3 regions of the Halomonas sp. PBN3 genome follow, and region 2 is predicted to be linked to each of the others. Evidence: predicted binding sites of a transcription regulator. Region 2 holds the regulator's gene; each other region holds the start of a gene.
The links. Region 2 encodes PhoB, which activates phosphate uptake and scavenging genes when phosphate is short. Its sites were predicted from a motif close to TGTCATANNNNTGTCANA; they were not measured.
Positions count from the first base shown of each region.

Region 1: the regulator PhoB is predicted to act here: its motif matches at 1,403-1,420, upstream of Q673_RS32405 (UTRA domain-containing protein).
Region 3: the regulator PhoB is predicted to act here: its motif matches at 978-995, upstream of ugpB (sn-glycerol-3-phosphate ABC transporter substrate-binding protein UgpB).

Region 1 is NZ_AXCA01000189.1:6,297-8,493, forward strand. It holds gene Q673_RS32400 (YjiH family protein) at 1-400, shown strand, start outside; gene Q673_RS32405 (UTRA domain-containing protein) at 552-1,325, opposite strand; gene Q673_RS32410 (ABC transporter substrate-binding protein) at 1,596-2,197, shown strand, end outside.
Region 2 is NZ_AXCA01000166.1:47,365-49,561, forward strand. It holds gene phoR (phosphate regulon sensor histidine kinase PhoR) at 1-925, opposite strand, end outside; gene phoB (phosphate regulon transcriptional regulator PhoB) at 927-1,616, opposite strand; gene ubiA (4-hydroxybenzoate octaprenyltransferase) at 1,665-2,197, opposite strand, start outside.
Region 3 is NZ_AXCA01000148.1:4,891-7,087, forward strand. It holds gene Q673_RS25050 (amidohydrolase) at 1-229, shown strand, start outside; gene Q673_RS25055 (pseudouridine synthase) at 229-927, shown strand; gene ugpB (sn-glycerol-3-phosphate ABC transporter substrate-binding protein UgpB) at 1,082-2,197, shown strand, end outside.

The DNA.
Region 1 (2,197 bases), on a different contig from region 2:
CTTTGCCCAAAAGATCGTGGCTTTCATCCTGTCCATCGCCACCCTGGCCCTGTTGCTGGCCACTTATACACCGGTGTTCGACTATCTGGGCGTCGTGGTCGAACCGCTGATTCAGCTGATGCAGCTGCCGGATGCCCATGCGATTGCGCCTACGGTCCTGGTGTCCATCGCCGAAATCGCTTTGCCGGCCATCATCATCTCCGGTGCCGATGTCAGCCCCATGGCGATCTTCTTTGTCTGCACCTTGTCCACGGTTCAGATCATCTTCTTTACCGAGAGTGCAAACGCCATGCTGGAGTCCAGTATTCCGCTGTCCGTCAAGGATCTGGTGGTGATCTTCCTGGTCCGCACTCTGTTGGCTATCCCTCTGGTGGCGTTGGCCACGCATCTGATCTTCTGATTTAGGGCTTTATCAATGGAATGACGCGGAAGGGCAGTTCACTCTGCCGCGTCATTTACTAAAAGCAGCATAGGAAATGAGTGATGGCAACTGAGGTGATGGTATTTGATGGCTCTTCGATGTTGCGGATTGACCAACCAGAATCCTCCACTTATGACCCACTCTGCGGTGCTGCCGATAGCGTGAGCTCGATGGCATCGTGCCGCCAGAGCTCATCATCGCAATCAATGGCCCGCCCGTTCTGGTCGTAGTTGATGCGCGTCACACGCTGAGCGGGTCCGCCTGCAGCGGCGCGTAGAGCATCGGCGGCTTGCTCATCCAGCACCGTGGAGCAGAGCTCGAAGCTGACTCGACTGACGCGCATGCCGTAGTGACTGCGATAGAGCTCAGTAAGCGAGTGGGTCTCGAGGTCGTGTTCGAGAATCCCCGGGAAACAGTCCGTGCGCAGATGGTGCTCCACGTACAGCACGGGCCGGCCATCGACGCGGCGGGCCCTGGCGATACGGTAGACCGGCGTGCCCTCCCTGATCCCCAGGCGGGCGGCGACCCGGGGGGGAGCAGGGAAGCGTCTTGCCTCCACCAGGCGAGTGTCCGCCTTGCGCTGCTGAGACTCCACCATTTCCCGGAAAGGCAGGCAGGCGAGTAGGTCATAGTGCAGGCGTGGTGGCGAGACGAACCAGCCACGGCGGTTCTCTCTATAGATGCGTCCCTCGGCTTCCAACTGCATTAGGGCTTCACGCAGGGTGATGCGGGTTGTGCCGAGGCTCGCCATCATCTGTCGCTCCGAGGGGAGCCGCGCTCCGTGACCGACGGCCTCGTCGGCCAGCATCTCGAGCAGCGCATGACGCAGCCGGCTCGCCGGTGGCGTCAGGCTGACCGGGCGGTGGCTGGAGGAGGGAATCGGGGTGGGCGGCGTGTTGGTCAAGGGTGGCTCGTTTCTGGTCTAGTTCAGTCGCCTTTACGGCGCAAGCGGCATGCTGAGTGGCAGCCTAGCGAAGATTCCATGTCATCAGCATGACAGCGGTTCCCCAGGGTGCTCGGGGCGTATATGTTGTCGCGGCCGATGGCAGGCCATCCAATTGCCACTTTACCGACATTCCCCTGTCACCTTGCCGGCTTAGTGTGCCTCCTGTCAGCCGCTTCTGAACTAGACCAGATGGCGGTTTCACCCTGACCACTCGCATGGAGCCACACCGTGAATCCGACCCGTTCGACGCTGCTTCGCCTCACTCTGACCGCTGCCCTGAGCACCACGCTGTTTGCCGGCCAGGCGCAGGCCTCTACCGACTTGTCTGATCTGATCGCTGCCGCTCAGGAGGAGGGCCGTGTCGACAGCGTCGGCATGCCGGACTCCTGGGCCAACTGGAAGGACACCTGGGCGGACCTCAAGGAGCAGTACGGCCTGGAGCACATGGATACGGACATGAGTTCCGCCGAGGAGATCGCCAAGTTCAAGGCGGAGGGGAAGAATGCGACGGCGGATATCGGTGACGTGGGCATCAGCTTCGGCCCGATCGCCGTGACGGAGGGCGTCACCCAGCCCTACAAGCCGACCACCTGGGACGAGATTCCGGACTGGGCCAAGGACGACGACGGCCACTGGATGCTCGGCTATACCGGCACCATCGCCTTCATGACCAACAAGCAGCTGGTGCCGGAAGAGGAGCGTCCGCGCAGCTTCGCCGATCTGGCCGAGGGTGAGTACAGCGTGTCTTTAGGCGCCGTGGGCCAGGCGGCTCAGGCCAACAGCTCCGTGCTGGCGGCGGCTTTTGCCAACGGTGGGGATGAAACCGATCT
Region 2 (2,197 bases):
GGGGCTCCCTGAGCTCCACCGCGATGACATGGCGACCGCCGGAGAGGGCCTCGGCGTCGCGCCGCACCGCCTCCAGCAGCGCCGCCATGTCCAGGGCAGCATGGTCGGCGCCGCCGCGGTCGATCTCCAGCCGCGAGAGCAGCAGCAGGTCCGCCACCAGGTTCTGCATGCGGGTGGTCTGCTCCTGCATGCTGGCCAGGCCCCGGGCGAGGCGTGGCGGCATCAGCTCGGCCTGGTCGGCGTAGGTCTCCAGGTAGCCCGACAGCACGGTGAGCGGGGTGCGCAGCTCGTGGGAGACGTTGGCCACGAAGTCGCGGCGCATCTGCTCCAGGCGGTGCAGGCGGGTGATGTCGCGGGCCATCAGCAGCCGCTCGTCGTCGCCGTAGAGGGTGATCTGGAACTGCAGCACCCTGCGCTCGTCGATGGGCGAGGCCAGGGTGAGAGGCTCGCGGTAGTCGCGGCGATGGAAGTAGTCGACGAAGCGCGGGTCGCGCAGCAGGTTGGTGATGTGGTGGCCGCGGTCCAGCGCCGGCTTGAGGCCCAGCATCTGTTCCGCGGCGCTGTTCCACCACTCCAGGTCGCCGTGGCGGTCGAGCATCACCACGCTGTCGCGCATCGCCTCGGAGGACTCCTGGATGCGCCGCAGGGTGTCGAGCAGGCGCTTCTGGGTCAGGCGCTGCCCCTTCTGGTAGCGGTAGAGGCGATCCATCAGGTCGCCCCACAGCCCGGCGGCGGCCGGCGGCTCGGACTGGCTGTCGTGGGTGATCCAGCGGTGCAGGGCGCGCAGCTGGTAGAGGTGGTAGCCGAGGCAGAGCGCCAGCCCCAGGGCCAGGCCGGCGCCGGGGGCGCCCAGCGGCCAGCCGGTCAGCAGGCCCAGGCCGGCCAGCAGGACCAGGCGCCACAGCTCCCGTCGCCAGAGCCTCACGTCAGCCCTTGGCGGAGAACCGGTAGCCGGTGCCGCGCACCGTCTGGACCAGGTGCTGGTGGCGCTCGCCCAGCGCCTTGCGCAGGCGGCGGATATGCACGTCGACGGTGCGCTCCTCGACGTAGACGTTGCCGCCCCACACCTGGTCCAGCAGCTGGCTGCGGGTGTAGGCGCGCTCCTGGTGGGTCATGAAGAACTGCAGCAGGCGGTACTCGGTGGGCCCCATCTCCAGCCCCCGGCCGTCGGCGCTGACCCGATGGCTGACCGGGTCGAGCACCAGCCCCTCGACCTCCACCGGGTCCTCGACGCCGCGCGGGGTGGTCCGGCGCAGCACCGCCTTGAGCCGGGCCACCAGCTCGCGGGGGGAGAAGGGCTTGGTGATGTAGTCGTCGGCGCCGGCCTCGAGCCCCTGGATCTTGTTGTCCTCCTCGCCCTTGGCGGTGAGCAGGATGATCGGCAGCTCGGCGGTGGTCTCCTCGCGCTTGAGGCGGCGCGCCAGCTCGATGCCGCTGGTGCCGGGCATCATCCAGTCGAGCAGCAGCAGGTCGGGCTGGTGATCCACCACCATGGCGTGGGCGGTCTGGGCGTTGTCCGCCTCGAGCACGCGATAGTCGGCCATCTCCAGCGCCACCGCGATCATCTCGCGGATCGGCGCCTCATCATCGACGATCAGTACGGTCTTGGCGGTCATCCGGTAGCCTCGGGTCCAGGGCAATTCGATGACGATCTCACCACGCCATTATGACACTGGCGTGACAGGGGCGCTCGGCCACAGGCTCAGGGCGACGCCGGCGAACACCAGCAGGCCCGACCAGTAGTTATTGAGGAAGGCGCGGAAGCAGGGCTCGCGCTCGCGCTCGCGGATCAGGTGGTGCTGCCACACGAAGGTGGCGGCCATGCCGGCCAGACCCAGCCAGAAGAAGCCGCCCAGCGCCAGGCGGGTGCCGGCCCAGGCCAGCAGCGCCAGGGTGACCAGCTGCAGCAGGCCGATCATGAAACGGTCGGCACCGCCGAACAGCACCGCGGTGGACTTGATGCCGATCTTGAGGTCGTCGTCGCGGTCGACCATGGCGTACTCGGTGTCGTAGGCCACGGTCCAGGTGACGTTGGCGGCGAACAGCAGCCACGCCTCCAGGGGCACCCGGCCCAGCACGGCGCCGAAGGCCATGGGGATGGCCCAGGAGAAGGCGGCGCCGAGGAACAGCTGGGGCAGGTGGGTGTAGCGCTTCATGAAGGGGTAGATGAAGGCCAGGATCACCCCGCCGATGGAGA
Region 3 (2,197 bases), on a different contig from region 2:
CCCGGTGATCGGCGTGAACCGTGTCGGCGAGGACGCCAAGGGACTGCCCTATGCCGGTGACTCCATGCTGGTGGATGCCAGGGGGGAGGCGCTGATCGACGAAGCCGAAGGCACCCCCTTCGTCAAGACCGGCACCCTGTCGCTGGAGGAGCTCCAGCGCTTTCGGGAGAAGTTTCCCGCCTGGCGTGATGCCGACCACTTCGGCCTCGCCGATGGGGTGGGCAGCTGATGCGCCTGGACCGTTTCCTCGCCGAGACCACCGACCTGACCCGTAGCCTGGCCAAGAAGGCGCTGCACCGCGGCGAGGTGAGCGTCGACGGCGAGGTGGTGAAAAACCCCGCCACCCAGGTGGACGCCTCCCATAAGGTGACCTGGAACGGCCAGCCGCTGGCGCTGGTCGGCCTGCGCTACGTGATGCTGTACAAGCCGGCCGGGGTGGAGTGCACGGCGCGCCGGACCCTCTATCCGCGCGCCATCGACCTGATCGCGCTGCCCAAGGTGGAACGCCTGCAGCCGGTGGGGCGCCTGGACGTCGACACCACCGGCCTGGTGCTGCTTAGCGATGACGGCCAGTGGTCCCATCGCGTCACCTCGCCCAGGCACCGTTGCGGCAAGGTCTACCGGGTCACCCTGGCCGACCCGCTGGAAGGCGCCGCCCTCGAGGACGCCATCGCCCGCTTCGCCGAGGGGCTCCTGCTTGATGGCGAGGAGAAGCCGACCCGCCCGGCCGAGCTCGCCATGCGTGCCCCCGAGGTCGCCGAGCTCGTCCTCTATGAGGGCAAGTACCACCAGGTGAAGCGCATGTTCGCCGCCATCGGCCATCACGTGGTCGCCCTGCATCGCGAGTCCATCGGCCCCCTGTCGCTGGGCGAGCTGCCCGAAGGGGAGTGGCGGGAGCTGACCGCCGAGGAGGTGGCCGCTTTCTGAAAGGAAAGGCCACCAGTGTTGATGAATCTCCTGGCGAGGAGTTGCCTTTCTGTCACGGCTTGGTCACATTAAGTATGTTTGATGGACCCGCCAGCCGCCTGTGGCGTGATGCCAGGATGGCTGATCATGATCCCCACTGGACAACAGGTGTTTGATGTCGACCAAGAAGCTACTTCCCGTGATGATGGGTGCCCTGGCGGCGACTCCCGCTTTCGCCGAGACCGAGATCGAGTTCTGGCATGCCATGGGTGGCGCGCTGGGCGAGATGACCGAAGCCATCGTCAGCGATTTCAATGCCTCTCAGGATGACTATCACGTCAATGCCAGCTATCGCGGCAACTACAACGAGACCATGACCGGCGCGATCGCCGCGTTTCGCTCCGGGACACAGCCGGCCATCGTGCAGGTCTACGAGGTGGGTACGGCAACCATGATGGCGGCCGAGGGGGCCGTTTATCCGCTCCACGAGCTGATGGCGACCCATGCCGATGGCTTCGACCCCTCCGATTATCTGGCCAGTGTGGTGGGCTATTACGCCAACGAGAACGGTGACATGCTCTCGTTTCCCTATAACAGCTCGACGCCGGTGCTCTACTACAACAAGGCGGCCTTCGCGGCGGCAGGACTGCCCGACCGAGGCCCACGCACCTGGGAAGAGGTCGAGTCGTTTTCCCGCCAGCTGATGGAGTCGGGAGTCGAGTGCGGCTTCACCACGGCCTGGCAGTCCTGGATCCACCTGGAGAATCTTTCCGCGCGCCATGATGTACCGTTTGCCACCCGTGCCAATGGCTTCGGCGGGCTGGACACCGAGCTTGTCTTCAATGGCGAGCTTCAGCGTCGGCATGTCGAGGCGCTGGGAGAGTGGCAGCAAGAGGGTATTTTCAGCTATAGCGGGCGAACCAACGAAGGCTCGTCCAAGTTCTATAGCGAGGAGTGTGCCATGTACACCGAGTCCTCGGCCGGTTACGCGGGCATCAACGCCAATGCCGACTTCGAGTTCGGTGTCAGCCCCCTGCCATATTGGGGAGAGGTCGTTGACACCCCGCAGAACACCATCATTGGTGGCGCCACCCTGTGGACCCTCGCGGGACATGATGCGGCCGCCTATGAGGCGGTGGCTGCCTTCTTCAGCTACCTGTCGCAGCCTGAGGTCCAGGCCAGCTGGCACCAGCAGTCGGGTTACCTCCCGGTGACCCATGCGGCGGTTTCCCTGACCCGAGACAGCGGCTTTTATGACGAGAACCCGGGCACGGATACCGCCGTCGAGCAG